3 regions of the Sporacetigenium sp. TC11 genome follow, and region 1 is predicted to be linked to each of the others. Evidence: riboswitches for the same ligand, from Rfam matches in the RefSeq annotation. Region 1 holds a riboswitch; each other region holds the start of a gene.
The links. A riboswitch is a leader RNA that binds a small molecule or an ion and turns the genes downstream of it on or off. The one in region 1 is predicted to bind S-adenosylmethionine.
Positions count from the first base shown of each region.

Region 2: another riboswitch for S-adenosylmethionine. It lies ahead of ACUSRV_RS13860 (methionine ABC transporter ATP-binding protein); the one in region 1 lies ahead of ACUSRV_RS00930 (homocysteine S-methyltransferase family protein).
Region 3: another riboswitch for S-adenosylmethionine. It lies ahead of metK (methionine adenosyltransferase); the one in region 1 lies ahead of ACUSRV_RS00930 (homocysteine S-methyltransferase family protein).

Region 1 covers NZ_JBYVNY010000001.1:194,191-197,476, forward strand. The annotation lists gene ACUSRV_RS00930 (homocysteine S-methyltransferase family protein) at 1-1,209, opposite strand, end outside; SAM riboswitch class I at 1,300-1,411, opposite strand; gene ACUSRV_RS00935 (D-cysteine desulfhydrase family protein) at 1,507-2,496, opposite strand; gene ACUSRV_RS00940 (DUF434 domain-containing protein) at 2,631-3,286, shown strand, end outside.
Region 2 covers NZ_JBYVNY010000011.1:12,986-16,271, forward strand. The annotation lists gene ACUSRV_RS13855 (patatin-like phospholipase family protein) at 1-1,131, opposite strand, end outside; SAM riboswitch class I at 1,341-1,445, shown strand; gene ACUSRV_RS13860 (methionine ABC transporter ATP-binding protein) at 1,523-2,281, shown strand; gene ACUSRV_RS13865 (methionine ABC transporter permease) at 2,274-2,927, shown strand; gene ACUSRV_RS13870 (MetQ/NlpA family ABC transporter substrate-binding protein) at 2,948-3,286, shown strand, end outside.
Region 3 covers NZ_JBYVNY010000010.1:83,101-86,386, forward strand. The annotation lists gene recD2 (SF1B family DNA helicase RecD2) at 1-212, opposite strand, end outside; gene metK (methionine adenosyltransferase) at 332-1,525, opposite strand; SAM riboswitch class I at 1,687-1,789, opposite strand; gene ACUSRV_RS13620 (COG2426 family protein) at 1,892-2,329, opposite strand; gene yyaC (spore protease YyaC) at 2,489-2,998, shown strand; gene fabZ (3-hydroxyacyl-ACP dehydratase FabZ) at 3,065-3,286, opposite strand, start outside.

The sequences.
Region 1 (3,286 bases):
ATAATTTTTAAGTGCTACTTCCAAAACAATTGGGTCTGTAGTATCAATTACAAGTGGTACATCAACATTTTGTTGAAGAAGATGAATTACCTTTTCCATAGTAATTTTTTCATCAATTCCATGTGTCCCTATATTTATATCTAATAAATGAGATCCACTATTTATTTGTTCATAAGCTTCCTTTTGTAAAATTCCAAAATCATTATCTCTTAAGCTTTGTGCTAACTTTTTTCTTGCTGTAGGATTAATTCTCTCTCCTATTATTTTTGGAATATAATTGCCTCCTACCTTTACTACTTTTTCCCTACTTGCTAAGGTACTTGTTACTTTTATATTTCTCTTCGGTATATCATAATGTGTTAATGTGTTTTTTAATGCATTTGTATGTTTTGGAGTACTACCACAACAAGAGCCAAACAATGTTATTCCTAAATCAAAATATGGCTCAATAGCATTTATAAAATCTTTATCATCAAGTGGATAAGATACACACCCACCTTCTAGTTTTGGTAGTCCTGCATTTGGCTGGACTAAAACAGGTAATGTTGTGTTTTCAGACAATTCTTTTACTACTGAAAATAATTCTCTTGGTCCTCCTGAACAGTTTGCTCCAACAGCTGATGCACCTAAGCTTTCTAATATAACTGCTGCACTTGAAGGACTTACACCTGTTAAAGTTCTTATCCCATCGTAGGTAAGGCAACAAATAACAGGAATATTACAAACATCTTTTGCCGCTAAAAGCGCTGCACGAATTTCTCCTAAATCGCTAAATGTCTCAAGAATAATGAAGTCTGGTTTTCCTTTAGCTAATGAACTAATTTGTTCTTTGAATATTGTATGCAATTCTTCAAAAGATTTATCTCCTAGAGGTTTCATAAACTGGCCTGTTGGTCCTACTGATGCAGCGACATATCCATTTTTTTCTATTGCTAACTCTCTTGCAATTTCTACCCCTTTTTTATTTATTTCCTCTACCTTTTCTTCTAATCCATATTCCTCTAGCTTTATTCTATTTCCCCCAAAAGTATTAGTAGTAATTACATCTGCACCTGCTTCTAGGTAAGCCTTATGTATTTCTCCTACTTTTCCTGGACTGGATATATTCATAAATTCAGGACAATCTCCTGGCTTTAATCCTCTTTCTTGAAGCATTGTACCCATTGCCCCATCAAATACCAAAACCCTTTCCAATATCTTCTTCCCCATTTTATCACCCCTTTTTTAAACTAAAAAAGGCCTTCTCTAGATGAATAGAGAAGACCTTAAAATTATACGCATAATACGACTGCAGTCTTCTTCTCATCTTTCAGAACAAATTGTTCTGCTGGAATTGGCACCTTTTCAAACAGATTGTTTGATGGTTGCCGAGACTTCATAGGGCCATTCCCTCCGTCTCTCTAAATAAGAAGTTTTTAATATTAAATTTTGCGATAGATTTATAATATATTAATATTAATTTATTGTCAATAATATGATTATAAATTTTTTAAATTCATATTTTAATTAAAATATGAATAAGTCTTTTTTAGGAAACAACCCATATAATCCACCAGTATGAATAAATAAAATATTTTTTGATCCTTTAAATTTTCCTTTTTTTATTTCTTCTACTAGACCATACATTGCTTTTCCTGTATACACTGGATCAAGTATAATACCTTGTTTTCTTGAAAATTCATATATAAATTCCAGCTCTACAGGTCTACTCAAAGCATATCCATTTCCTACATATCCATCTAATATATTAATTTCATCTCTTGAGAATTTTATTTTTTCCTCAGTATAATCAATACTTTCATTTAAAATATCGTATATTATATCTTTAAAATGTTCTGAGTTATCACATATATTAATTCCAACTATTTCTGTATTTCTTTTTAGAGTTTTATTAGCTAGGAACAACCCACTATATGTGCCTCCAGAGCCAATCGACACAACTATTGTATCAAATTTTACTCCAAGTTCTTTTTCCTGTTTGCATATTTCATTCATAGCCTTATAATATCCAAAAGTTCCTAGTCCATTTGAAGCTCCCTCTGGAATTATATAAGGTTTATATCCTTCTTTTGTCATTGAATTTTTAATTTCTTCCATTATTTCAGTTCTTTTGTTTTTATAATCATCAGGTGTTATTAATTTTATATGAGCTCCTAGTAATTTATCTAAAAAATAGTTTCCTTCAACTTCATCATCTTTACTTCCCCTTAAGACTAAATAGGATGATATCCCTAACTTTGCTGCTACAGCCGCTGTTGCTCTAGCATGGTTAGATTGAATTCCCCCACAAGTAATTAGTAAATTACAGCCTTGATCTAGTGCTTCTTTGACTACAAATTCTAATTTTCTAACTTTATTTCCAGAAATCTCATTCCCAGTTTGATCATCTCTTTTTATATAAATATTAGGGCCACCTAACTCTTTTGATAACCTTTCTAGCTTTTCAATTTTTGTTGGTAGGTTTGCAAGTGCAATATAATTAGGTATATTCGCCATATTTATCCCCCCTATATAAATAATTTCCTTTACAATTATATTATAAAATTTCTAAAAAAATCACATAAAGGTTGTATGTACTTGCTATCAAGCGGAAAAATAAAGATAATTAGAAAATGGAAGGAGAAATGATCTTGTCACAAAAAACAACGAGAAGAGGCTTTGATGCAGAGGATTATAAATGGTTTTCCGACGATTCTATTTCAAAACTCAAGATTGCACAACAAGAGGTTGGATGGTTATTAGATAGAGGCTACAAAATGAGTTCAATAGTAGATTTAGTTGGGGGACATTATCAACTTACTGCAAGACAAAGAACTGCATTAAAAAGGGCAACTTCTTCTACCATTCAGTGTGAAGAAAGAAAATCAAACATGCTTTCCTTTGAGGCTTGTAAAGATGGATGTTTATATATAGATGGTTTTAACCTTATAATAACTCTTGAAGTAGCGCTTTCAAAAAGCTTACTTATACTCGGAACTGATGGAGTTTTAAGAGATTTGGCAGGTTTGAGAGGAACATATAGAATTATAGATAAAACTGATGAAGCTCTAAAACTTATTGGAAAAACATTTAAAGAACTTTATGTTCCTGAAGCTAAATTTTTTCTTGATTCACCTGTTTCAAACTCAGGAAGATTAAAAAGTAAAATTTTAGAACACTCTTATGATTGGGGTATACCTGTTGAGGTAGAACTAGTACCAAATGCTGATATTATACTCTCTAAAATGGAAAGAGTTGTAACTGGAGACTCTATAATACTTGACGAGTGTAATAGTTGGTTTAATTT
Region 2 (3,286 bases), on a different contig from region 1:
ATATAAATATTCATTATCTACAGGTATTATTAGGCTTTTTTCTAAATCAGTAAAATCTTTCAAAAATATATATTCATTATTTAAAAACTCCCTAATTGAACTATTTTTCCAATTTGCATAACCTCCGAATTCCTTATATTCTACAATATTTGTAGACAATAAAAATAGTCTATCATCTTCTTTGTTAATTACTTGCCATACTATATCTTCATAATTGTATCTTCCAAATTTCATATAATCTCCGACCATAATTTCTACTTTGTTTTTTGTATTGATTATAGGCAAATTAATAGTTATCTTAGTTTTATTTTCATCTTTTATTAAGCTCGGAAGATAATCCTTTAATTCTCTTATTGTATCTACATATCCGTGATTTAGTCTCCATATAGCCCCATTTGATGTAAAGTCGTATTCTCCAGGGACACATGGTATAGATATTGGTATAGGAAGGTTTATTTTATTTTCTCCATCTAAATTGTGTTTTGGCCTTAAAGTTATTATTTGTACATTTGGATATTTACTTTTTAAGTTTTTTATGTATCTTGCCTCACCTTTTGTAGGTTCATTATTTAGACTTACAGATATTATTAAATCACACCCTATTTCACAAAGGGGTTTTAGAGTTAGATTATCAGTTTTATATCCATCGCAATATTTTTTGCAATCTATTACTACCTCTTCAAAAACCTCAGGTATAGCAGAAGAAGCTAATAATATGTCTATTATATTTTCTGGGCTTCGGTTGCTTTTATTTATTTTAAAATACTTTGCTTTGTTATGTTCTACATCTGTACAACCTACAAAAAAATCTATGTCTGATTTTGATATGTTGAGTAAATTTATATTTTCTCTTATGAATTTTATAGTGTTTTCTCTTTTGGGTACCATTTTTTTATTTAGGATCTTTATTATATCTACATATCCTATATGTTCAAAGGATATAGATTTCCAAACTTCTTTTGTTCTATGAAGATTTCCATCTACAAAAAAAGCTGCTGTTATTGCCCCTATTGATGTTCCAGATACTGCGCATATTTTTTTGTCTAATCCTAAATCGTATAAAGCCCTCCATACTCCTATATGGAATGCCCCTTTTGCTCCTCCACCTGCCAATGCTAATCCTATTTTCATATATATCCCCTTTTAATTTTTATTTATATTATTTACAAAAAGTCTTCATAAAATCTCAAAATCTATAATATATTAAAAATAACAAATAACTTAATAATTATAATTTGAATTTAATTATAATTAATTTTTTTCAAAATTTTGTTGACATTTAATTTCTAGATGCATATAATACAAATATAGAAAACAACAAAACATAAAATTAAATATCATTCTTATCAAGAGTGGCAGAGGGACTGGCCCTATGACGCCCGGCAACCTGCGTTTAACAAACGTGTGGTGCTAATTCCAGCGGTATATTTACCGAAAGATAAGGTTCCTGAAAAAACTTTTACCTCTTTCGGCGTATGCTGAAAGAGGTTTTTTAATTTTTAAAACAAAAGGAGTGGTAAAATTGATTGAAATTGTAGATCTAAGTAAAGTTTATGAAGGTAATAAAACTAAGGTTCATGCGCTAAAAAATATTAATCTAAAAATAGATAAGGGAGAAATATTCGGAATAATAGGGCTTAGCGGAGCTGGTAAGTCTACTCTTATAAGAACTATTAATCGACTTGAAGAACCAACTAGCGGAAATATACTCATAGAAGGAGAAAATATTATTAAATACAACAATAAAGAGTTAAGAAAATCCAGAAAAGAAATAGGAATGATATTTCAACATTTTAATTTATTAAAATCAGCTAGTGTATTTGAAAATATTGCTTATCCCCTTAGGATTTGTGGTTATAAAAAAGATTACATTGAAAAAAGAGTACACGAATTACTTCAATTAGTTGATTTAAGTGATAAAATATACGCTTATCCATCACAATTAAGCGGTGGCCAAAAGCAAAGAGTTGCAATTGCTAGAGCTTTAGCCAATAATCCAAAAATACTTTTATGTGATGAAGCTACTTCAGCCCTTGACCCTAAAACAACTAAGTCTATATTGTATTTACTTAAGGATCTTAAACAAAAATTAAATCTCACAGTTGTTTTAATAACTCATCAAATGGAAGTTGTAAATCAAATATGTGATAAAGTTGCCGTAATAGAAAAAGGTTCTATATTAGATGTGGGTCCAGTTGATATAATTCTAAGCAATAACAGACTTTGGTCTGATGATAATACCGATAATGAGCTAGATTTGGAGGTAGCATGTTATGCATAATCTATTTGAGTTACTTACCCCTTCGATTATACAAACAATATACATGGTTTTGGTATCTACCTTGGCATCTTTAATAATTGGTTTTCCTATGGGAGTTTTACTTATATTAACTGAAGAAAACGGACTTATAGAAAATAAAATTGTATATAGAGTTCTTGACTATATAGTTAATATAAGTAGATCTATTCCATTTATAATACTTATGATATTAGTGTTTCCTCTATCTAGACTTGTAGTTGGAACTACTATAGGAACAACAGCAAGTATAGTTCCTTTATCAATTGCAGCTGCACCTTTTGTTGCAAGACTTATAGAAGGTTCTCTAAAAGAAGTAGATAAAGGAATTATTGAAGCTGCAATAGCAATGGGGTCTACTCCACTGCAAATAGTAACTAGAATATTAATACCTGAAGCATTGCCTTCATTAGTATCTAATATAACTATAACTTTAATAAATTTAATAGGGTATTCAGCTATGGCTGGCGCTATTGGTGGAGGTGGTCTTGGAGATTTAGCTATAAGATATGGGTTTTATAGATTCCAAACAGATATAATGTTGGCATCTGTAGTGGTTATTGTTTTACTTGTTCAAAGTATTCAATATTCAGGAAACAAAACAGTACAAATATTAAATAAAAACAGATAAAAATTGGGAGGGAATTAAAAATGAGATTAAAAAAATTATTATCAGTAGGGTTAACAGTTTGTGTGGTTTCTTTAGGATTAATAGGATGTACTTCAACAAAAGAAGACAATGTTTTAAAAGTAGGGGCAACGCCAGTTCCACATTCTGAAATACTTGAGATAGTTAAGGATGATTTAGAAAAAGAAGGTATTACACTTGAAGTAGTTGAGTTTACTGACTACATAACACCTAATACTGCTCTAAATGATGGAGAAATAGATGCCAACTTCTTCCAACACGTTCCTTACATGGAGAGTTTTGAAAAAGAAAACAATATAGACTTATCTTCAGCTGGAAGTATACACGTTGAACCTATAGGT
Region 3 (3,286 bases), on a different contig from region 1:
ATTGGAATAAAATTATCTACTTCAAATTGTAATCCATATAACTTATGACTTGTCCATTTTCCTTCTATTTCTATACTTTCACCTATTGTTAACGTCGGCATACAACCTACTATTGTAACTTCATCGTTTTCATTTGTTAAGTTTGCTATTGTATATCCATTTTCTTCGTTCTTAAATATTATATCACTTATAGTTCCCTGCAATTTTTCCATACCGATTCTCCTACCATTTTAGTGATACGGTTATAATTTACATAATTTGTAACTATTATACAGGTATATTAACATAAAATAAAGCCCTGTATAATATACAGGGCTTTAAATAATTTATATTATTCACCTAAAGCTTCTTTTCTTAATATATCCGCTTTATCTGTTCTTTCCCATGTTAAATCTACATCAGTTCTACCAAAGTGTCCATAAGCTGCAATTTTTCTATAGATAGGTCTTTTTAAATCTAAGTCTCTTATTATTGCACCTGGTCTTAAGTCAAAATGCTTTTTAACTAATTCTACTAATTTTTCTTCGCTAACTTTTCCAGTTCCAAAAGTTTCAACTAGTATAGATAAAGGTTGTGCAACACCTATAGCATAAGCTAATTCTATTTCACACTTATCAGCAAGGCCAGAAGCTACTATGTTTTTAGCAACATATCTTGCAGCATAAGCAGCAGATCTATCAACCTTTGTTGCATCTTTTCCTGAGAATGCTCCACCGCCGTGTCTAGCATATCCACCGTAAGTATCTACTATTATCTTTCTTCCTGTTAATCCAGTATCTCCTTGTGGCCCACCTATAACGAATCTTCCTGTTGGGTTTATATATACTTTAGTTTCAGAATCCATTAAGTTATTTGGTACTACTTTACTTATTACGTGATCTCTTAAATCTCTTTCTATTGTTTTATTATCTACTTCTGGACTATGTTGAGTAGATATTAAAACAGTGTGTACTCTAACTGGCTTGCCATCTTCATATTCAACAGTAACTTGAGTTTTACCATCTGGTCTTAGATAATCTAACATTCCATTTTTTCTAACTTCTGTTAGTCTTCTAGCAAGTTTGTGAGCTAAAGATATTGGTAGAGGCATTAATTCTTCTGTTTCATTACATGCAAAACCAAACATTATACCTTGGTCCCCTGCTCCTACATTTTCTAGCTCTTCATCTGTATCTTCGCCTTTTTTGCTTTCTAGAGCTTCGTCTACACCCATAGCTATATCCGAAGATTGCTCATCTATAGAAGTTATCACAGCACAAGTGTCAGCGTCAAATCCATATTTAGCTCTTGTATATCCTATGTCTTCTATTGTACTTCTTACTAATTTTGGTATATCAACATATGCTGAAGTAGATATTTCTCCTGCTACTAATACAAGTCCTGTAGTAACTGTAGTCTCACATGCAACTCTGGCTTGAGGATCTTTCGCTAATAATGCGTCTAATATAGAATCTGATATCTGATCGCATATTTTGTCTGGATGTCCCTCTGTAACTGATTCTGATGTAAATAAGTGTCTTGCCATTTTTGTTCCTCCTCTTATGTATATAAGTTATAAATTTATACTTCTATAGTCTCTACTATATTATTGACAATTATTACGTTTTATTTCGATGCATCGTAACTTTTTTAAAACAAAAAAACCTCTTTAAACATAAAGAGGTTAATTACATAGTTAATTAACTAACCTCATCTTCCAGAATAAAATTCTGTAGGATTTAGCACCATTTCCCAATTGGGTGGTTGCTGGGCTTCATAGGGCCTATCCCTCCGCCGCTCTTAATAAGGTAATTAAGATTTCATAAGTTTTTAGTACAGAATTTATATTACTATTTTATTTATTATATGTCAACATTTTTTTTACTATTTATCAACTTTTTTGCAAAACACACTATATAATCTTTAATGATATTGCTGATACAATTATACCTGAGAGCATATTCCCTATGAATATACCTAGTACTGCATCTCTAATTCTCATCTTAAATATAGATGCTATTGCTGCTGCAGTCCATGCCCCAGTGGTAGGGAGTGGCACTCCTACAAACAGTATTAGGCCTATTATAGTTACATTTTTCATTTTTTTCACTCTTCTATTTATTTTATTATCTATAAAATAACCTAGCTTATACATTTTTTTGTGCCTTTTGAGCTCATGTAAAATCTGCCTAAAAGTTATAATAAGCGGTATTGATATAAGTGTGGATCCTATAACACAACATATGTACACATAAATCAAATTTAATCCCCATGATATTCCTACTGGTATAGCCCCTCTAAGCTCTATGATAGGGACAGATGACATTATCATAAGCAATATATATTTCAAATTTTATCCCCTCCCTAACTACATCTTCTTAAATAGTTTTTCTATTAATTAAATTATATGATTAGTTATACTAGGAATTGCTTAAAAATTGCTAACTAGAATGGGTATAGGTCTTTTTTTATATATAATTTCATATATTTTAGGTAAGGAGGTGTATCGATGTATCTAGTTAAAACGAATTATAAAGAAGAGAATGTCATACAAAATCTTAGTGAAGTTTTAAAAAATATAATAAAAGAAAATACCATAATCGTTTGTATAGGAACTGATAGAGCCATAGGAGATGCTTTAGGTCCTTTGGTTGGAACTATGTTAAAAAATAGTGATTTTAAATATCCTGTATATGGAACATTAGATAAACCTATACATGCGTTAAATATATTTGAATCTTTAGAGCATATAAAAAATAAGCATCCAAAGGGAAATTTCCTAGCTATAGATGCATGCCTAGGATCAAAAGACAATATAGGGAATATTCAAATACGAGAAGGCCCTATACTTCCTGGAAAAGGTGTTGGCAAAAAACTTCCTGAAATAGGTAACTATTCTATAGTTGGTATAGTAGATAGAATAGATGAAAACAATAAGTTTTCATTTAATAATATAAGACTGAGCTTTGTAGTTGAGCTAGCTGAGATAATTGCTTTATCCACTATACTTGCAACATAGAGGTTATTACCCCCTTACTTTGAAAAAAGTCCCAATAATTATATTGGGACTTAATATTTTTAAAAATTATTTTTGTTTTTCAACTAAGGCAAACATCAATTCTCCACTGCAGACTAATTCTTCACCAACATAAGCACTAGCACTAGCTTTCCCAATGCTTCTTCTAAATGAATTTAATTCAACTTCCATTCTCAATGTATCTCCAGGTCTTACTTCTCTTTTAAATCTAACACCATCTATTCCTGCAAATACTCCTAATTTACCTTTGTTTTCTTCCATAGACATCAT